One region of the Pseudodesulfovibrio piezophilus C1TLV30 genome, then DNA from elsewhere that is predicted to be linked to it. Evidence: riboswitches for the same ligand, from Rfam matches in the RefSeq annotation. Region 1 holds a riboswitch; the other holds the start of a gene.
The links. Region 1 has a riboswitch for cobalamin ahead of BN4_RS16375 (sirohydrochlorin cobaltochelatase). Riboswitches for the same ligand answer to the same signal wherever they lie in the genome.

Region 1 (11,108 bases):
GATTCGTCCGCTCTATGAGAACAACGCCATCATCTTCGGAAGTTGCTCCAGGCACCAGGACAACCACGTCCACGGTTGGAGTCGGATTTTGATATGATACTATGACGCCACCACAATGAGGGCACGGTTTTCGCTGCTCCACAAATCAATCCTCCACACGGTTTTCTCCGGGAAGAACTTCCCACAAGAATCATTAATCTGTACCTGAAGTTGCAGCAAAGGCCAAACTCGTCAATGAGAGAATTGCGCTGCAAAGTTCTTCAAATGGATCGAAGAGAACTGCTCAATTATTTCGAACTGGAAGAGAGAAACAGAACGTTGCCCCCTGCTCGTATTCGCTTTCAACCCAAACAGTCCCACCGTGGGCCTCGACGATTTTCTTGACGATGGGCAACCCCAGGCCGGTGCTGGATTCACCTGCGGTTGGCGAAACACTGGTTTTCTGAAAACTTTGAAACAGCAGCTTTTCTTCCCCGGCAGGGACTCCCTTGCCATAGTCCCGCACACACACCCGGACATCATTATTCTCTCGGGTCACATAGACTTCTACCTGAGAGCGATGGGGTGAGAATTTGATCGCATTAGTCATAAGATTATCAATCACCTGACCAACCCGCCTCTGATCAAAGACAAAAGGCTCGATTCCCTGAAAATAATGTTTGATCGAAATGGTTTTTTTGGTGGCTGCAAAGCTGTGAATACGCAGGTGTTGCGCTATCATTTCCTCAAGATTGCCTTCAGCTTTGAGTAAGTGGAGTTTCCCTGATTCTATAACCGAAATATCCAAAAGATCGTTGACCAAATGATTCATGTGCGTATTAGCTTCATGAATAAAATCAAGCATTTCTCGTTGTTCTTTATTCAATGGGCCAAAGACGTCTGCCAGCAGCATTTCTGACATTCCCTGAATACCGTTGATCGGACTTCTCAAATCATGAGCCGCCATCCCGAGGAACTGATTCTTGACCTTATCCGCCTTTCGAAAAGCTCTCATAATGTCCATCATTTCGACATCATGATTAACCCGGCAGTAAAACTCTTCGATTTCAAATGGCTTGGCTATAAAATCGTTCGCCCCATTCTTGATGAATTGGACAGACAGCATGGGGTCATCTATTGACGACAGCCCCATGATGGTCATTTCTTTCTTGGTGTACGTCTCTCGAATGGCCTTGGTCAGTTCAAGCCCATCCATCCCAGGCAACGCATAGTCAATAATGACCATAGCGAAGTCATTGGGTTGTACAAGCAATTCCTTGGCAGTAAGCCCATCGCCAACTCCCGTGACTTGAAACATCTGTTTCTCAAGCAGACCACAAAGGAATTTGCAAAAAGAATCCGAATCCTCGACCACGAGGACCTGAATGGCCTGGTTCCGGCCCAGTCGACTGATATATTCGACAATATTTTTTGGAGCTTGGGAATCTTTGACAATATAATCAATAATTCCTTTAGACTGCATCCTCTCACGTGTTTCAGATGAGATATCGGAAGTGAAGACGAGAACCGGGACCCCCTCTTTCCGAACCCGATCAACGATCTCTCCATTGGGCGACCCTGGAAGATGCAGATCGACTATGGCCAAAAAAATATCATGCTCTCCATGACGAAAGTATTCTTCGGCCTCGTCAAAGGTTGTGACGATATCAACAGAATACGCCAACTCCGATTCAATAAACTGCTTGAGCTCTCCGTAAATGGCCCTGCTATCCTCCACTATCAAAATAGTAGGAGCTAGAGATGCTGCTTCAATATGGGGCACACGTACTCTCCCTGTTTCTTCAGAAAATAGCACAGCCCAGAAGGAGTTGAAAGCGAATGGGCGTTATTTTGTTGCGTGGATGATGGAAAATCCCTTGTCACACAGCATTTTGACAGTCACAGCGCCCTCCCGAATGATCTCAAGCCTGTTGAAGCTGAGCGGCCTGATAACTGTGGAGGGTTTTCCCCCCTTGGGCCAGGGCGGATCAAAGTAGGTAACCCCGACCTGAGAGAGCAGATCTGGGTCCATATCTTCTGGCATGGCGACCGGAGGTTGACCACTCAGATTGGCACTGGTGGCGACAAGCGGTTTTCGAAGCCGCCGGGAGAGTTCAGCGGCGAAAGGATGGCCGCTCCACCGGACTGAAGTGTAGCCATCTTTATCGGACAGGGCATCAGGAAGCGTCGGCAGAGCTTTCAAAAGAATCGAAAGTGGCCCGGGCCAGAAGGAGCTTGCCAGCTCCTGCAACACCGCAGGGCGTTCATCAGTCACCAGCCCGAGCATGTCCACGCCACCGACGATGAGCGGCAATGGTTTTGTTTCAGGCCTCGCTTTGAGAGCAATAACCTTGTCACAGGCTGCGGCATTCGTGGCATCACAACCAAGGGCGTAAAGAGTTTCGGTCGGATAAATGACCGCATCCCCTTCATTCATCGCTTTGATCAAATTCTGCAAGACGTCCTCCACTCGTATCGGATACCGTTTTCGGCTTGAACAATTCCAGATTTGGTTGATTATGTATCCTTGAACCCGGCGTATTTCAATAAAAAAATGCGAGTTCCGAAACTATCGTTCATACCATTCTTTTCTGATGCCTTCTATTTCATCGACGCTCAATGTCGGCGAGTCATACATCCCTGCCTTCCGTCTCTGCGTCGAAGCTTCGTACAAGATTATAGCCGCAGCGACTGAAACGTTGAAGCTCTGGACCATGCCATGCATGGGAATATAAATTTCATCCTGCACAAGCTCCGCGATTTCCGGAGCAGTCCCATTGTGTTCGTTGCTGAGAATAATCGAGGTAGGGCGAGTGAAGTCGAAATCCATGACAGGTCGTGCCGTAGAGGAAAAACCAGTCCGAAGAACCTGTCCGCCATCCTGCCTGAGTTGGGAGATCATGGACTCGGCATCAATATGACGAACCCTCCGTATCCACTTTTTAGCAGAGGCGGAACTCTTCTTGCCCAGATCCGGCCATTGTGATGTGGTGTAATAGAGATGAACATCAAAGACGCCAAAGGCATCACAACTCCGCAGCACAGCGGAAACATTATGTGGATCCCATATGTTGTCCATCACGAGAGTCAGATCTTTCTGCCTCTGGGACAGGACTTTATCAATCTTCTGCTTTCTTTTTTCTGTAATTTTACGAGACATGCCGAGCTTGGTACCCGATTCACCCCCGGTTTAGCAAGTCTCCACCCTCCAACCAGCACAGGAAAGCAACTCATATGACAAAATTTGAAGACGCTTTTCCGAAAGAGTTGCCTCTTTACAGAAAAATAAACTAGTCTATCGAAACCCCCATAGTAACTGGAAGCGGACTGGACATGAGAGGAAAAATCGGAATGGGTCAAACTGCAACAAACAAGTTCGTTATATTTTTTAATCACCATATTGACAAATTTTTCGATTACATACGAAAAGAGATGTTGAAGCGTACGTATCATGCTGCATACGGGAGAACGAGATGAGAGCGCTCATAGTGGAAGATGAGTTTTTGAGTCGAAAAGTTTTGAGGTCATTTCTGATGACACTCTTCGATGTTGATATTGTCGTCAATGGGCGAGAAGCAGTAGAGGCATTTAAACTCGCACATGTCGAAAAAAATCCATATGAGCTGATTCTCATGGATATCATGATGCCGGAAGTCGATGGGATAGAAGCACTTAACCGAATTCGCACCATGGAAGAAAAAGAGCACCTCACCCCAAAGGCCAAAGTCATCATGACAACGGCCCTGGATGATCCGCAAACAGTTATCAGAACTTTTTACGATGGCGAAGCCTCTGCCTACATCGTCAAACCTGTTGCCAAGGAAAAACTGTACAGGGAGCTAGAAAAACTCGGACTTTTGAACAAATAACACAGGAACGATTCTATGAGTGATGACCCAATGGTCGAGGAGTTCTTCTCCGAGGTCAATGACAAGTATTACCCCCAGGTAATGGAGGGATTGGAGATGTTGGAAGGCTCCAATATAAGCGAAGGAATTGAAATCCTCGCCCGCCCTCTGCATACCATTAAAGGGGTCACCGGCTTCATGGCTGGTTTTGAACCCGCGTCACACTTCACCCACAAAATCGAAGACTTCCTGAAAAAGGTTCAGGCAGGTGAGGTCGTCAGTTCTCCCGAGAACGTCACGCTGCTCTCGCGTGGGGTCAACATGATATTCCAGGTTCTTGAACAACTCAGAGACAACGATGTCGATGAAGAGGAACAGGAAGAGGTACTTGGTCTGATCACGGCAGCCTCCAGCAGCGGGCAGACAGAGACGGAAACAGTCGGAGCCGGGGTTTCCGTGGAGATACAAGAAGACGTCACCATCGTGCATGTCAAGGACCCACGAGTCCACCTTGAACTCCAGTACAAGCCTATCCTGTCTGCCATCATGGGAGTTGAACCGGGAGACCGTATTCTTCTCGATCTTTCGGAAGTCCTCACTTTCGGCTCAACAGCATGGGGGGCAGTGGCAAGTATGGGCACGACTTTCAAGATAGCCACATGTTGCCTGACTGCCGATGCAAAACAAACGCTCTATGGCTGGGGTTTTGATTCGACCATCGCGGTCTACCCGGACCGAGACACTTATTTTACAACTCAATAGTCTGCGGGAGAATCTATGCAGGACAGCATTATTCAGTGCATTGAAGATATCGAGAAACAAATTCTCGACGTGGCGGCGACCGGGCAAAATGCCGATGGGGCCGTTGATGCACTGGGGCTGTCTAATATGAAGCTTTCCAGTGCTGGCGTCATAGCCCTGCTTGATATGCTTGTTGATGGGATTACCCCAATCAATGACGATATAATCACCGCCATGCTCGGAATTTGTGAAGCACAGAAACGATTTCTCTTCGCCATGGGAGGGTATCTTCAGGATGGCTCTCCCGCATTGGGAATAACCGAGAGAAGCCCCTCAGCACCCAAAGAATTTCGTGAAGAATCTGAAGAAGAGGCAGCCAAGGCGTTTGAAGAAGAACCTGCCGAAACGGAAATGCCGACCGCAGCCTCTCCCTCCCCTCCCGCAGAAACGGAAGCAAACGAGCCGGCAAAAGGGAAAACACGCCAGGAAAAGGCTTCGTCATCCCAGGCCATCTCTTCCATCCGCGTCCCGACTGACCGCCTGGACAGAGTTATAGAACTGGTCGGCAAACTCATGGTCACTTACGCTGTCATAGCTCAAGGCGGAACCATGAATCTTGACAGAGTCAGTTCTTCATTGCGTGAACTGGACAATGTCATCGGCCTGCTGCAACAGGAAGTGGATGCCATCCGCCTTGTGCCGCTAAAGCAAATATTCATGCCTATGCATCGACTGGTAAAAAGTCTAAGCCAAAAAATCGGCAAAAAGCTCGACTTTACCGTGCATGGCGATGACCTTCATCTGGATAAAACTATCGTGGAAAGCCTTAATGAACCTTTGGTTCACCTCTTGCGAAACGCAGTGGATCACGGACTTGAAACGACTGAAGGGCGTCTCGAAGCAGGCAAGAATGAAGTCGGGCGTGTGACGCTCACCGCCTGGAGGAAAGGAGATAACGCCTTCATTGAGGTTCGTGATGACGGGCGTGGTCTCGACCCGGACCGTATCCTGAATAAAGCCATTGAAAAAGGCCTCGCTGAACCGGATACAGAATACAAGACCGACGAAATCCTCCAGTTTGTCCTCCAGTCCGGCTTCTCCACAGCTGAAAAAATCACGGATGTCTCAGGACGTGGCGTTGGCATGGACGCAGTGGTCAACTCCATTCGCAACACCCTTGATGGAGATGTGCTCATCGAAAGTGAATTGGGAAAAGGAGCTGCCTTCATCATTTCCATCCCATTGGATCGTTCAGCCAATGAAGGAATTGTCGATGCTTTGGTCTGTAAGGTTGGTGGCGACACATTCATCGTTCCCAGCCGCGATGTTGTTGAAATTTACATGCCACGAAACCACGAAGTCGTGCATCTGCCCGATGGCAGGGAGACCGTCGATGTCCGTGGCGAAATTCATTCTTTACTCCGGCTGGCCGACCTACTTGATCTGGAACCAGAGATCACCGATATTCAAATGGCGCAAGCCATCGTGGTACGAGTCGGGGATTACAAAGCGGCCATATTGGTAGACGAAGTGCTCAAACAGCAACAAGTCGTGATAACAGGATTTACCGTCCCAATAGAAGAAATATTCCATGTTCCCATTCTCGGCTTTGGCATGATGGGAGAATCCGATGCCTTGGTTATCAATACTGAAGAGATGCTCCAGAACTTCCAGGACAGACTGCATACCGAGAACCAACAGACCTTGACGTGACTCCACTAAAAGGCATAGTAGACAGTCCTTCAGGTGTCCGAATGGACTTGATAGGGAATCCCGTGTGAATCGGGAGCGGACCCGCCGCCGTGACGCTCTGCCGAACTGTTTTCTTGACATGCCACTGGTCCAAGTACTGGGAAGGCGAAAACAGGAGGAGCCAGCCGGAAGACCTGCCTGAAAACGATATTGGTTTGCCTCGGTGGTACGTGGGCTTGCCGCCACAGGTATTCTGAAGGGAAAAAACGGTTCCCCTTCCTCAAAAGATATTGAGGGAGGGGTTTCTTTATTTCCCCCTAACAGCCCTTCCTTTCCAGGGAGGAAACATGATCTTTTCCAGGCACCGTTCTATCCCGCTTTCATTGCTTCTGGCTTGCCTCCTGCTTTTTCCAAATGCAGCTATAGCAGGGCACCATAAAGAGGGACCAACAAAAAAAGCAATTGTCCTTGCGGCTTTTGGAACATCCTATCCTCAAGCTCTTGGTTCGATCCTGAATATTAAATCAACCATTGAAAAAGCGCACCCGGATATTCCTGTCCGATTGGCTTTCACTTCCAGTATCATCCGTTCCATCTGGCATGGACGTCAAAATGATTTGGAATGGCAAAAAGCCCATACGAGTATTCCCCAAGAAATGCTCACAGTGAAAAGCCCACTGGCAACGATAGCGGAACTCCAGAATGACGGTTTCAAAGATATTACAGTTCAATCCCTGCATGTCTTCGCAGGTGAGGAATTTCAGGACCTCAAAAACCTGATGACCAGCCTGCGCTCCATCAGGACAGTCAAAGCAAAATCCCAACCTTTCAAAAAGCTGGCTCTGGGAAGACCGGCCCTCGGCATGCCCGGCGACCAACATCCCTATACCGAAGATATTGCCGTTGCTGTCCAAGCACTCAAGGGCGATGTTGACGAAGCCCGGAAGCTTGATGCCGCATTGGTGTATATGGGCCACGGCAACGATTTCTTCTCCACCGGTATTTACGCTGAATTTCAACGCGAAATGCGGGCCACCCATGAATACCCTGTATTTGTCGCCTGCGTGGAAGGATTTCCCGACTTCAACGACATGCTGGCCGACCTTAAAAAATCAGGAAAACGGACAATCCTTCTGCAACCTTTCATGATTGTCGCCGGAGATCATGCAACCAATGATATGGCTGGTAGTGAAGACGATTCATGGAAAACAATGCTTACTCAGGCAGGTTTTACCGTCACAACACGCTTGCGTGGTCTTGGCTCCGTGGACTCCTGGGCCGCTATCTATGCCGCGCATCTCAACGATGCCATGTCTCAAAAGCATCTCCTGCGGTAGCTGAATACATGTTCGCCGCTTTTCGTATCCATGCCCCACGGGGGCTGGTCCTTATCGGAATGACCCTGGTTCTGGGCCTTCTGATGATCATGTCCATCGGCATGGGATTCATCCCCATTACTCCGGGTGAGGTCTTCCGAATCCTCTGTGGGGAAATACGGGAAGCGGCGATACCGATTGATCCTCTGCATATCAGCATTGTCATGGATGTTCGTCTGCCTCGGATCATGACTGCGGTTGCGGTCGGTTTCGGGCTGGCTCTCTCCGGAACGGTCTTTCAAGGATTACTTCTCAATCCGCTTGCTGATCCGTTTACCCTTGGAGTCTCCTCAGGAGCCGCCTTCGGAGCTGCACTGTCATTGCTTCTCGGCCTGAATTTCTGTGGTCCGGCAACGCTCTGCCTCATGGCTTTCATTGGCGCCGCTGCAACTCTCTTCGCCGTCTTTGCCATGTCCGGCAGGGACGGAGATCTCACTCCATCTAACCTTATCCTATCCGGTGTTATTGTTTCCGCCATTCTCTCTGCCGGAATAAGCTTCATCAAATACATGGCTGATGAACGCGTGGCGTCCATCGTCTTCTGGCTGATGGGGAGCCTGACATCCCGAACATGGATCGATGCCACTCTGACTATGGGGACGACGCTGACAGGATGTGCCCTGTGCCTCTTTTTTTCACGAGATCTGAATATCATGAGTCTCGGATCACGTTCCGCCAGGAGCCTTGGCGTCAATACCCGGCAAACACGGTTGATTCTTCTGCTGACCGCCTCCTTAATCAGCGCAGTCTGCGTTTCGGTCTCCGGCATTATCGGTTTTGTAGGGCTCATTGTCCCCCATCTCATGCGCCTGCTCGTTGGTTCTGACAACCGATGGCTGATCCCAGCTTCCGGACTCGGTGGAGCACTGCTGCTGCTCGGGGCCGACACCCTGACTCGTACCATCCTGCCCCATGAAGTTCCCATTGGAGTCTTGACCGCGCTCATCGGCGGGCCAATTTTCTGCTGGATTTTCAGCAGGGCAGGAAAAGAGCGCCGATATGAATAAGGTCACCTATACCCTTGAGGGTATCGACTTCGGATATGACTCTTCCACTGTCCTGCATAACCTGAATGTCACTTTCGAACCGGGATATTTCCATGCCATTGTCGGGCCAAACGGCAGTGGTAAATCCACGCTGCTTGACCTTGTTGCCGGGCACCTCTCACCCCAAAACGGGCGTATCCTGATAAACGATTCACCCATGGAAACCTTTTCTTCAGAAGAGCTGGCACGCTTGACCGCCACTGTGCCACAGGAATTCAATTTCAATTTTCCATTCACGGTCGAAGAGATCGTTTTCATGGGTCGCCACCCATATATTCCCCGGTTCTCCCGACCTACGAAAGGTGATCGAGAAGCCGTTGAAGCAGCCATGAACACAATGGATATAACCCTTCTGGGAAATCGTGCTCTTTTCCATCTTTCAGGTGGGGAAAGGCAGCGGACGATCTTTGCACGAGCCCTGGCACAGAGCACACCGGGCCTCTTGCTCGATGAACCCACTTCGAGTATGGACATTCGGCATACTTTGGCATCCATGGCCGAACTCAAACGACTGGCCCATACGGAAAACCATACGATCGTCGCAGTCCTGCACGATCTCAACATGGCTTCAGCCCATTGTGACAGGATCATGGTTCTGAACGACGGGACGCTCCACTCCTTCGGCACTCCCTCCGAAGCCCTGACCACCGAAACCATACAAGAAGTCTTCGGAGTCACCGCCCATGTGTGGGAATCTGAATTGAACACCCACGTCATAATTTATGAATACAAGGAATAACCGTTGAAACGCTTTCTCTTCACTCTCTTTTTTCTCCTTCTGTACTGTACCTCTGCTCACGCAGGACAAATGCGTGATGATGTGGGAACTCGTTTCTTTTTCGAAAAACCTTTTACCCGTATCATCTCCCTCTATGCCGCACACACGGAAAACCTCTTCAACCTCGGCCTCGAAGACGAAATCATCGGTGTAACACAAAATGAGGACTATCCCTCCATCGCCCTGAGCAAAGAGCAATTCAGCACCCACGACGGTGTCGAAAAGTTTCTCGCGGCCAAACCGGACCTCGTCCTCATCCGCCCTATGCAGTCCCGAGGCTACCCAGCTCTCTGGAGTGCTCTGAAAAGACACGGTATTCAGGTATTGGCCCTGCAACCGAATACCATTGATGCCATGTACACATACTGGCGCACCCTCGGACGACTGACAGGCAGAGAACTCCAGGCCGAAAGAATGGTAAGCAATTTCAAAGAGGGATTGGAGATGGATATGCAGCGGATTAATCGTATCCCCAAGGAAGAACGCCCCCACGTCTTCTTCGAATCCATCCATAGAAAATATTCAACATTCTCTCCCAGTTCCATGCCAATTTTTGTTGTTGAAATGGCCGGAGGCATCAATATCGCCTATGACGCCAGGCCTCGGCATGGAACCAATATCGCATCATACGGCATGGAAAGGATGTTGATGAAATCAGCCAATATTGATGTTTATCTTGCCCAATTCGGCCCCATGAATGAAGTCAGCGTCCGTGATATCGCTTCCGGTCCCGCTTCATCACGTATCAAGGCTGTCCGAGATCGCAACGTATTCCTCGTTGATGAACATATTGTTTCCCGGCCAACCATGCGATTGCTCAAAGGCATTGATACCGTCTATCGCCTGCTCCATCCAACAGGCAATCATTAGAAAATCCCCCTTCGGCAAGCCCGAAAACAGTAACAGAAAAGGATAACGAATTGACCATGAAAGGCACTCTTTACGGTATAGGCGTCGGCCCCGGCGACCCGGAACTACTGACCCTCAAAGCAGTACGCGCCCTAGGCGAAGTCGATGTCATTTTTGCCGCCGCCTCCACTAAAAATGATTATTCCACTGCATATTCCATTGCCAAACCACATCTGAAGGCTGACGTTCAGGTCATCCACCTTGGCTTCCCCATGACCAAGGATGAGAGAGAACTCAAAGCAGCCTGGGAAAAAAATGCACAGGAAGTTGCCACTGTTCTCGACAGCGGAAAAAATGCGGCATTCATCACCTTGGGCGATCCTCTGACATACTCGACCTACGGATATCTTCAGAGAACGCTTCTAGCGACAAATCCTGACACACGCCTCCAGGCTATACCGGGAATCACATCTTTCCATGCCGCAGCGGCCAAGGTTGGCCTTGTCCTTGCCGAATCCAAGGAATCCCTGCTCATCACATCTGGAGTCGCTGATGCGGCAAAACTGGAAGCCCAACTTGACGTGGCTGATAATGCAGTTATCCTCAAAACGTACAAAAACTTCGATGAGATTCGCAGCACTTTGGAGCGATTGCGTCTGGATGACAAAACAGTCCTCGTTTCCCAACTCGGTATGAATGGTGAGTCTATTCTCATGGATATCAAGGATGCGCCCAAAAGACCCCACTATTTCTCACTCGCGCTGATAAAGAAGAACCGCAAATAATGAAAACAGCCATT
Region 2 (11,108 bases), 1.5 Mb from region 1:
TTTCCGGACCAAGCTTCTTGTATGCAAATTCAAGATCATCCTGCACCCTGGATCCTGCGTAATAGGCCAGCGAAAAAGAGGTTTCCAGGAATACATTCTGCTTTTCCTCAGCCAAAAGCATTGCCTCAAGCGCTCTTAAACCACCACTATGAAGCAAGAGGATCGGACAGGAAAGTTCATCCGCCAGCAAACATGCCAACTTAAGATTATCAAACGCATACATACCCGAAGTGCCATAGCTTGTATCGACGCAAACGAACATATCCAGACTCTCAGCTCGCTTGGCAACTCGCAAGGCCGCCTCAAAATCAACTTCCGAAATGCGCTGGAAGTATGAGTGAAACTTCAAGGATCGCACTCCTTGCATAGCGGCATTATCGACCGCACCCTCGGCATCTTCATGCCGAAAATCGATTAAAGCGGAAAAATGAGAGGCCGGGAGGTCTTCTCGAACCTTATGAAAAAAGGTTCGTAGATCTTTATCAAAGAATAAAGACTGATTGAAGAGCATGAAATTAGCACCAGATGTATGAGCACAGAGATCCTCTCGAAAAGAATCATAGCACATCATCAGATCCGAAGGTTGCATACGTGTTTCATCAGACTCTACATGGGGATTCTTACAATTCTCTTTGTTTGTAAAATGGATATTGAAATCGAAAATATTCATTATTCTTTGCCGATCAAAATCATAAATTCCTTTTGGGGAATAGGCAGATAGTCATGCTTCATTTTTACGTTTGAACTCATTTGAAATGAAAGATCGAGCATCCGCCCTGGTTCATGGTAGAATACAAAATCCTCACGAGGATATTCTGGGGTAAGTTGAGAACTCAAAAAATCAACGATAAGGGCTTTCCGTACAAGCTTCAGTGCTTTTTTTATCATAAGCGCCGTGTACTCGTAGTTATCCATCTGGTCTTTAAGATGCATATTTAACACCCCAAGCATTATCCCAACATCCGCCATGGGCTCTTCACAAGAATCAGTGCTAAGGTTGAACTGCTTAAATGCATTCCGTTCCTTTTCAGCATGGCGGTATCCTGCCTCCTGCAAAAGATCTTGATTAATATCTATCCCTAGGTACGATTGGTAATCAACGCCATGATCACGCAAGAAATCAGCATAGTCACCAAAACCGCACCCGATATCAAGAACACTTGCCCCTGTAAGATCGACCATATCAATGGTTTGAGCGAATCGATACTGTTGCTGCTCCACAGTTCCCCACCCCAAGGTCCGAATATTATATCCCATTTCTCCGTATCGAACAGAATAGCGCTGTTTCATCTGCAGTGAAATGGTATCGAGGATATTGCTCATAACGTCTTTATCTCTTATTTTTCCAGGTCATCAATCATTGAATCCAAAATTTCTTTTGAAAGAAATACTCGCTCCTTACGGGAGACATCCAAAATAACTTTATGAAAATCAAGTCCCTTCCGATCTGCAAAATCTCGGACAAGCCCTTCGAAAGAAGAATGAAATCCTGCATATCCAAACAGGATATCTTCGGACCGGATGTCCAGAACCTTTCCTTTGGCAAGAATATAATCTCGAAAGCTTCTTGCAAGCTTCAGAGTACGCAGCAAGAATTCATCCGAATAATGAGTAACACCAAACTTTCGGGCGAGGACAGCGATCATGGTTTCAGTCGGTACATTACCTCCACTCCGCCCTATACCGGTCAGAGTAGTATCAACATATTCAACACCTTCATCAATGACTTCAAGAGCAGAAGCAACAGCGAGCCCCAAATTATTATGGCCATGGTAGCCAAGCGGAATCATTCCAACCTTGTCATGAACAGCTTTGATATAATTTTGAGCCTCTCCTGGCAAAATATGACCTGCTGAATCGACAAGATACAAAACATCCGCCACATCTTTCACCATTTCTGCAAGCTCCCCAAAGCCTGTAGGAGTGACGGTATAGCTTTTCATGATATTCAGTGCCACAAAATAGCCAAGCTTTTTAGCCTCCTCGACAATGGGCATATACTCTTTCAAATAAGCAGGTTCCATCCCTATCCGCAGCCCATAAAGTCCATTCTGGCGGGCCATTTTTATGTCGTCGAGATTACCCACATATGGAATAAAGAAACTATAGAGTCGATTGGACTCTGCAAGAGGTGCCAACCTCTCATAAAGCTCTCTATCGGTGAAGCCGGCTGAATAACTCCGATGTGCTCCCAGCCCCAACCCATGCCCCACCTCGACATCTTCAAAGCCCACATGAAGAAGATCGGATGCAAAAGCATATACAGTATCAGGATCTATCATGAAATCAATGACATAAGTCCCATCTCGCAAAGTACACTCAAGAAGTTTAATATCCCTCAATATCCACCTCCAACTTCCCGATCACCTCGTTCAAGTTGCTTTTTAGCATCTCAAGGTCAGGGTTGGTCATAATAATTACTCCATGCCTATCAGCGCCGGATTGTATATCACGAACAACGTCCCCTTTCCTGATAAGCATACGAAGCTTCAGTACGTCATTGCGGCGTTCTATTTCCTCCACACCACGAATAGCCTTAAGTACACCTTCACGCACCTCGCTGAAGGCGAAGAGTTTCATTACAACAGGATTTTTCTGTGGGGATTCCGACGCGTTAGAAACAGGAACAACGTTCTCACCAAAACAATCATTTATGTAGATCGCGTTGACATCAATGCCCGAGACATGGGGTACGATGACCTCGGAAGTATACACTCCCCCGCCACGATTTGCGATTTCTGTCAAAAAGATCTCGCCATCCGCAGTGAGGATAAATTCCCCATGGAGAAAACCAAAAACAAATCCACAGGCCTGTGCTGTTAACTCTAAAGTTTTTTTGCACTTCTCGTACAAATCATCAGTCAACTCACCTGGATATGTAATTTCTCCATCTATGATCGAATTCTTTGCCGGGAGCTTTTTCTTCGTCGCAACAGCCAAGGCAAGAGGCCCCTTATCGCGAAAAACGTACCCATCAACAGTGATATGTTGTCCCTCTATGCATTTTTCGGCAATGAGAAGACGAGAATGACAATTTTCCAGAGCCTCATAAAATGCAGTATCGACTTCGTCGGCAGAGTTTACTCGATTAACACCAAAACTTCCTCTGTTGTCTGAAGGCTTTACCATAATCGGGTAGCCGATCTGCTCTCCAAACGCCCGAACCTCATCTACGCTCGTGCACAGAGAGAAGGAAGGACACGGAATTCCAGCTTCACAACACATTTTACGCTGAAGATACTTGCTGTTTGTAATTTGTGCGCTTTTAATCTGTGGGCCTGGCAAACCGAGCCTTTCAGCAATAAAAGCCTGTGCAAAATTCGAATAATCACATTGATCTGAAATAATGGCTTCAGGCTTTATCTTTTCAGCGAACTGCATGATCCGATGCAGATCACGCAAATCGGAAATTAAAATATCACGGTAGCGAATATCTTTATAATAATCATCGTTGTAGTGAACGCCGTACACCTCGAAATCTGATTGGCCCAAAAGATCAAGAAGAGGCTGCTGTTCCCAGCCAAGATTTATCACCAATACACGTCGGCTCATATTCCCTCCAGAGCATCCCACGTAACTAAACTTCCAGTGTCTAGATTTTTCTTCAGCTTCATTGATCGCAGAACAAACATCTCATCAAGACAGTCCACACCTTCATTATGACGCTTATATTCGAAACACCCTTTTTCAAAACGTGTCCCAGCCGACATTGGCTTTTTCAAAACAAGGCGGTATCTGACACTATTCTTAAATTCCAAAGATTTATCAGGGATATCAAAGATCATTTCATCGGTATTACAGGCTTTCTCAACATCCCTGATTCCACGAACCATTTCCGAAAACTCATCTGGCTCCAATGAAAAACTCGCATCAGGGGTTCCCATTTGCCGTGAAAGAGTAAAATGCTTCTCAATGACCGATGCTCCACGAGCAACAGCCGCAAGAGGGATGGCAATACCCGTAGTATGGTCGGAAAACCCAACAGGGCACTGGAAAAGAGCATTCCATATATCCATATGCTCCAAACAAGTCTGTCCAGGAAGAGTCGGGTAAAGACTGTTGCAGTGAAGAATACAATAATCGCGATTTTCGGCTTGCTTGAAAGCGGCAATAACGGTTTCCATTTCAGCAGGTGAAACCAATCCCGTCGAAAGGAGAGTCGGCTTCTTCACTGCAGCGACAGCTTCCACTAATTGAGGAAATACTCCAACTTGAGCCGAAGCAATCTTATACAACTCAACTCCAACAGACTCCAAAAAGGCAATAGCCTTCAGGTATGTGGGAGAAGACATAAAGAGCACCCCAGCTTTGAAACAAGCAGAACTCAACTCATCATGCCATTGCTCATTCAGGTCGATAGCACGATGAAGTTCTTGTGTTTTGACACTCGGGGAATGGTAAAGTTCATCAATTTTGATTGACTGAAACTTTATTGCATCCGCACCGGTTTCAACGGCAGCTGCAATAGAGTCCAATGCGCAGTTGAGATCGGCTCCATGATTTGAACCGATCTCAGCTATAATGAGAGTTCTCCCTTTCTCGATACAAAGAGATTCATTTATCTTTATTTTCTGAAAATTCACAAGATTCTCCCTAAAGAGTGACTCCGTATTCTTCTTTAAGCTTTGCCAGAGTCATTTCCAAATGCTTTATTTTTTCTGGCTCTCGATCACCCACAGCGCATGCTTCAGCAACCATCAACCCATAAGTCATGGGAAACGAATTTTGCATGTACCCACACAGATCATGCTTAGCTTCAGAAGTCCATGCATTGCACTGTTGACAATTATACCCAATCTTTGAGCAGAATTCCGAGTCGTTATTATATAAAGCCTCGCGTAAAGCCAAGGCATTTTCAGAATTCATCATCTCGGTAAGCGATTGCTCGCGCACAGAACCGATAATATACCGATTTGAAAAATCCTGAATACAGGCATTGACAGTCCCATCAGCATTGATCTTCATAGAGGTCCACGGATTTGCACAAATCTTCCAATCCTCTTTGAGAGTGCTGTTTTCTTCCGACGTCCCTGCGTATGTTTGAAGTGATAACAATGGCCCCTCATACAGATTATCGAGAGGCATTTTTTCCCAAAAAGCACGAGTTTCCTCTGCTTTAGACTTGACATTCTCCGTCATTACCATTGCGATAGTGATAAATATCCCTTTCTTGTATTCGGTCCGTTCCAGGCGAATGAAGTTGAGAACTTTGCACACTACAGATTCAAATCGACACGCACCTTTGGGATTACCATAGCTTTGATTAAAAACGGCTTTATCAATCGAATCAAATGAAATCTGAACTCTATTTGGCCCAGCTTCTATTAATTTCCGAGCGTTTTTTTCCGTAAGGACTGTACCGTTACAGATCAACCCAACAAGCAATCCTTTTGCTCGGGCCTCTGCTATCATCGTATATATATTGCTATTTAGAAGCGGTTCACCATTTCCGGTCATGGTAATGTAGGTCCCGGCTGGCAAATCACGAATAGCACGTCGAAAATCTTCAAGAGACAACATTGAGTAGTCACGCTCCATCGAACTATGTGCGCAATACTCACAATTTCGGTTGCACCGATTGGTAGGTTCAATAAAAAGTCTACCTGGCATTGTTTTCAAACGCAGCAGGTCTCGCGATGCCGGTTCTCCTGCTTCCCAAGTCCTAAGAACTTTTTCCATCTCATTATATTTATCACCAAAGCGAAGCATCACATCTTGCAAACACGTTTTATCTATCATTCTGATCTCGTCTCCTGAATGTTATTTTTATTCAATACTTAGACTGAAATTTTGTTCATTCGCACACGAAGACATATAGCATCACGACACTATGTTACGAATCAACCTGAAAGCCTCGGCGAATTCCAGCCCAACTTCATTCCCTCGCACACCTGCAAGATTTTTTACAGCCTTTACAGACCTTGGATGGGGGTACGGGTTAAGCTCCGTTCGGTAGCACTGAATTGCCTTGAGCTTAGCATCCAACCCCTCGGAAGCGTCCACGTAGACATTTGGAAGAAATGCTCTATGAGGCTCAGCTGGGGCTCGCTCAGTAGACGAGAGAACTTCGTAAGAATAAAGTTCCTGAGGGTAATAATCACCAAAATTAGGCCGACAAGCCATCAGTGTCGCTTCAAAGACACGGCTATGGTCCCAATTATAATCTCCATGGTGGTGCGTTAACACTGCGCAAGGACGCAATTTTTGAATATTTTTTTTCAGCTTATGCGAGATATCCATCAAAGGAACGGTATCCAATCGGTTGTCTGGAAAGTCCAAAAAGGAATGCGACCTGACGCCTATGACATCGCAAGCCTGAGCGACATCCTTTTTGAGCTCGAAGACCTGCTCGGCAATTTTTTGAGTATTCTCTACGGGATTCTCATAACGACCTGCAACCCCTGTCGCCACGTAGACGACATGCACCTTCACGCCTCCTGCCGCCAACCGAGCCATGCTAGCGCCACACCCGAGAATTTCGTCGTCAGGGTGAGCTGCAATAACCAATATAGAATCAATATTCGAATTTAACACCAGATTATCCACTGTTTCAATTGTACATGTCCTTTTGAGTAACGAATGAGCCCTACTTGCACAAGGCATATCCGAGAGAGCCTCTTTCGTGAAGAGTTCAAAAATCAGCGAGGGACAATCAAATACGTATTTAAAGCCAACGAAATCACTGAGACTTCAGGAAATGTCCCTTCAAGCTCTCTAAGCCGCTCTACTTTTTTTCGCACGACCTCAACGGGAGTTCTTGGAAATTTATTCAGTATATACGAGACCTTGGTTCCATTAACACCAGGCTGTTTTGCACGAAGGACCTTGCTCAGATATTTGCGCCACTCTCTCAATTGCCCTATTACTCCAAGGGGCTTGGGTATCCATGCCGGAGTGCCTCCACTGAACTGAGCTGCATATTTTGCAAGTTCGCGACAAGCACTTTGTCGCGTATTCGTCAAATATGGGGCTATGGTCTCCAAGACTTCCTCTTTAGAATACAACTTGCCCTCAATCGCCTCGAAAACATCACTCGGTCTCGAGGCCTTCAGGCCAAAATCAGCCATGAGCGAGTTAACAGAAGCTTGATCAAAAACAGGCCTATAGTGAACCACGGGAAGCCCCATTAAAGCGGCCTCCACTGCAGAAGTACAGTCATGGTGAATTACGAGACCGGAAGAAGCTATCCAGTCACGCACGGCCCCTGAAGATTCAACAAAGAAGTTACTTGGGCGAGGGCCTTGCGTATATGTTGCCATATTTTCCGTTGGGTGAGGGCGCAGGATCACATGTCTATCAGGATACCTCTCGGCCAAGACCACACCAAGCCGACAAAACTCGGTCGCAAGCTTTTGCTGATAATGTGCCTGCCGAGTACATTTCTCTATAAATTCCGGAGAAGTATAAAGCTCTTTCCACTCTTCAACCTTGCTGATCATCGCCATATACCGTTCAAAACCCATGGCATGATTACCGGGAGCGAAGTTCGTGTTGATGAGAATATAGCCTTCACCGTGTTTCTGAACGATTTTTGGGTCGCGATAGTAAGGCTTGAATTTCTCGTCGGCGAGGTCAAAGGAAGGATACCCGATGGAATGAACACGCGAAATCTTTTCTTCGGAAAGAGCCTCACGAATCAGCCGAGCTTGAACGTCACCCCACGCACATATCATCGATACGTGATCAATAATCCTCGTATATTTCAAAACCGCAGGACCGGATGCCAACAGTCCCAACCCTTCTGCGTTGATGTTATATACCGCTCCCCCTTTGGAAAGGACTGCGGTATTCGTTGGCTTATGCTGATCTTTGTCAAAATAGATGACAGGACAATCAGCGGTTTTCACAATTTCATCAACCACCCGATCACCAAGGAGTGTCGGCATTCCCTGTGATGCCAAGTGGAGGGAAAGATATAAAATCCCGTCCATCTCACGGCCTAGTGTTTCAATTCGGCAAGCACACAACATTTCCTTGACAGACTCCATGATAATTACACATTCACGAACCACCCCTTTTGGAAAGCTTCCCCCCTCACGATAACCCGATAACACGATAAAAGAGCGGGCACTCTAAAACATCTAATTCCGAATCTCAAGCAACCCTTCTTTTTCATAGCACCTAAAAAATAATCTTCGAAAATTAATTAGATAAGAGAGCTTTCAAAAAGGATGCCCTTCCGGAAAGGAACTCTTTTTTGCTCACTCCACGGTCTTCAACCACTTAAAGTCTGCGGGATGCTCTGGGCAGTCTTACCGAGTTGCACTTCTAAGGTCATTCACGGATTCAGCAGGAGCGAATGGAGGATGGCAACTTAGAGCATACCCCATCCTTCGCCCTGCCAGAACTCTCCGGGACATCACATCATTGCAGATTACACAATGCCGCCATTGGCACGGATGACTTGCCCATTGATCCAGCCACCGTCAGGACCGGCGAGAAAGGCCACACTGCTGGCTATGTCTTCCGGTGTGCCAAGCCGTTCCAGGGGAGCCGCCTTACTTAACCGATCCACCACTTCCTTGGTTTTTCCCTCCAGAAACAAATCTGTCCCGGTTGGGCCAGGAGCGAGAGCATTAACCGTAATGTTCCGGCCACGCATCTCATTAGCCATAGTCACTGTCAGCGATTCCACTGCGGCCTTGGTAGCCGCATAAATACCGTAGCCAGGAAACCGCAAACCAATGACACTTGTCGACAGGTTGATGATACGCCCGCCATCCCGCACCCTCGTGGCCGCTTCGCGCAACATGTTAAAGGTTCCTTTCAAATTGATATCCAGATGTTTGGTGACGGTTTCCTCATCTGTTTCAGCAATGGGGGCGAGCTGCATGATACCGGCATTATTAACAAGGACATCCACACCACCAAAAGTCTCTTCCGCGAGATCAAACAGTGAACCGGCATCAGTCGCCTTGCTCACGTCCGCTCCGAGACAAACGGCCTGCCCTCCCGAGACATGAATCGATTCAACAAGTGCTTCCGCAGCCACTCTATGTCCAACATAATTGACAATGACGGCAAATCCATCCTGGGCCAACCGCATTGCTACGGCAGCGCCAATACCACGTGAAGATCCGGTAACTATCGCTGTTCGTGTCATTGAATATCTCCTTTGAGTGTTTCCAAATTTCTTACACTCCGAATAATGACTGCTGAGCAAATCCAATGCAAGCGAAGAGTCTTTTTTCTCTCTGCCAAATGCTCCCCATGAGTGAAAGCACACTATGGAAGCATTCCCAAGGAAAAAGGCTTGTCTTTTTCCCAACACTTTAATATCAATAAATCTAGATATAAGGATTTGGCAAGAAACGGAAAGCGGTGAGAAGCCGCTGCGGACGCGCCGCTGTAACCGACAAAGCCCGTTGGAATTCACCATACTGGGGAAGGATTTCAACACATTGGGGTCGGGAGCCAGAAGACGTCTTGCCAAAGAGCGACCAGCCCTCTCCTGCAAACCAGATGCCGAGCACCATGAAACAGAGAATCATGGACTCTCGTGCTTTCTTTGGTATCCTGAAAAGAGGGGCACCCCGCTCTTTGTCTTTCACCCGGAAACACGGAGTAGACATGAACGCGCACGTATTGGGTTTTCCCAGAATGGGAGTAAACCGAGAATTGAAATGGACTCTTGAAAAGTATTGGCGAGGCGAAATACAGGAGAACGAACTCCTTTCCACTGCTGACCAACTCAAGAAACACCACTGGGAACTTCAGTCCAAGGCAGGTATGGACCTGATCGCAATCGGGGATTTCTCCCTGTACGACCATGTCCTTGACACTCTTGCCATGCTTGGTGCCATCCCTCAAAGATTCGGCTGGGACGGCACCTTGCTTGATCTCGAAACCTATTTTCAGATGGCACGAGGGGATGTGGAACAGAGCATTCCGGCCATGGAAATGACCAAATGGTTTGACTCAAACTACCATTACATTGTGCCTGAACTGTCCCGGCACACCCCTTTCAAAAAGAACAACGGCCAACTGCTGGCCGATGTTCTGATGGCGAAAGACCTCGGCTATTCACCGAAACCTGTTCTGGTCGGCCCGATCACCTTTCTCATGCTGGCAAAAGAGGTCGATGGAAGCACACGGTGGGACCATCTTGAACGCATGACAACGGTCTATTGCGACATCCTTTCAGAACTGGCACCGCACAGCGCATGGATTCAAATTGACGAACCAATCCTGTGCACAGACATCCCCGAGGAAGCGCGCACGGCTTTCCCCTTCGCCTATGCCAAACTCAAGGCCGCGGCCAAGGGCACACCCCTGCTTCTCACGTCCTACTTTGGTGAACTTGACGACAATCTTGACCTGGCCCTTTCACTGCCGATCAATGGACTCCATATCGACATGGTCCGAGGACCGGACCAATTGACAACGGTCCTATCCAGAATTCCACCCAATCTCACTCTCTCCCTGGGGTTGGTGGATGGAAGAAATATATGGAAAACCGACCTCGAAGCAGCATCCCACACCCTGAACACTGCGAGGCAGACTCTCGCTACAGACCAAATCATGGTTGGCTCAAGCTGCTCGCTTCTGCATTCCCCTGTCGATATCACCGTCGAAGAGAATCTAGACCCGAAATTGCGTGACTGGATGGCCTTCGCCGTACAAAAATGCGACGAGATTGCAGCGCTCAAGCAAAACATGCTTGAATCCGCCCCACCCCGACTGATCAAGGAGAACAAGGCTGCACTGGAAGCTCGGGCAATTCATGCAGATGTTATGGACTCAGCCACCCGCAATAGAATTCAGGCTTTGACACCGGAGATGTACACTCGCACATCGCCTTTTGCCGCACGTTCCCTTGTGCAGCGAGCACGATTCAAACTTCCACTCTTTCCCACGACAACCATTGGCTCCTATCCACAGACGAGCGAAATACGGAAGACACGACTGAAATTCAAGAAAGGTGAGATAAGCGAGTCAACCTATACAACAGCAATGCAGTCCCATATCGCAACAGTGGTTGATCGGCAGGAGGAATTGGACCTTGATGTTTTGGTTCATGGGGAACCCGAACGAAACGATATGGTCGAATACTTTGGCCAACAACTCAAGGGATTCTGCTTCACTTCCAATGGCTGGGTGCAAAGTTA

Region 2: linked by a shared signal. The riboswitch ahead of metE (5-methyltetrahydropteroyltriglutamate--homocysteine S-methyltransferase) and the one ahead of BN4_RS16375 (sirohydrochlorin cobaltochelatase) in region 1 are both predicted to bind cobalamin.

What each region holds. Positions count from the first base shown of each region.
Region 1 is NC_020409.1:3,549,593-3,560,700, reverse strand. It holds gene BN4_RS16410 (NUDIX domain-containing protein) at 1-142, opposite strand, end outside; gene BN4_RS16405 (hybrid sensor histidine kinase/response regulator) at 284-1,762, opposite strand; gene BN4_RS16400 (L-threonylcarbamoyladenylate synthase) at 1,826-2,437, opposite strand; gene BN4_RS16395 (TrmH family RNA methyltransferase) at 2,549-3,139, opposite strand; gene BN4_RS16390 (response regulator) at 3,453-3,848, shown strand; gene BN4_RS16385 (Hpt domain-containing protein) at 3,864-4,589, shown strand; gene BN4_RS16380 (chemotaxis protein CheA) at 4,605-6,281, shown strand; cobalamin riboswitch at 6,296-6,476, shown strand; gene BN4_RS16375 (sirohydrochlorin cobaltochelatase) at 6,608-7,597, shown strand; gene BN4_RS16370 (FecCD family ABC transporter permease) at 7,606-8,643, shown strand; gene BN4_RS16365 (ABC transporter ATP-binding protein) at 8,636-9,421, shown strand; gene BN4_RS16360 (ABC transporter substrate-binding protein) at 9,425-10,330, shown strand; gene cobI (precorrin-2 C(20)-methyltransferase) at 10,387-11,094, shown strand; gene BN4_RS16350 (sirohydrochlorin cobaltochelatase) at 11,094-11,108, shown strand, end outside.
Region 2 is NC_020409.1:1,415,327-1,426,434, forward strand. It holds gene BN4_RS06800 (amidohydrolase family protein) at 1-670, opposite strand, end outside; gene BN4_RS06805 (methyltransferase) at 670-1,323, opposite strand; gene BN4_RS06810 (beta/alpha barrel domain-containing protein) at 1,338-2,342, opposite strand; gene BN4_RS06815 (ATP-grasp domain-containing protein) at 2,329-3,471, opposite strand; gene BN4_RS06820 (N-acetylneuraminate synthase family protein) at 3,549-4,583, opposite strand; gene BN4_RS06825 (radical SAM/SPASM domain-containing protein) at 4,594-5,739, opposite strand; gene BN4_RS06830 (PIG-L deacetylase family protein) at 5,821-6,534, opposite strand; gene BN4_RS06835 (surface carbohydrate biosynthesis protein) at 6,639-7,988, opposite strand; gene BN4_RS06840 (SDR family oxidoreductase) at 8,375-9,103, opposite strand; cobalamin riboswitch at 9,267-9,441, shown strand; gene metE (5-methyltetrahydropteroyltriglutamate--homocysteine S-methyltransferase) at 9,571-11,108, shown strand, end outside.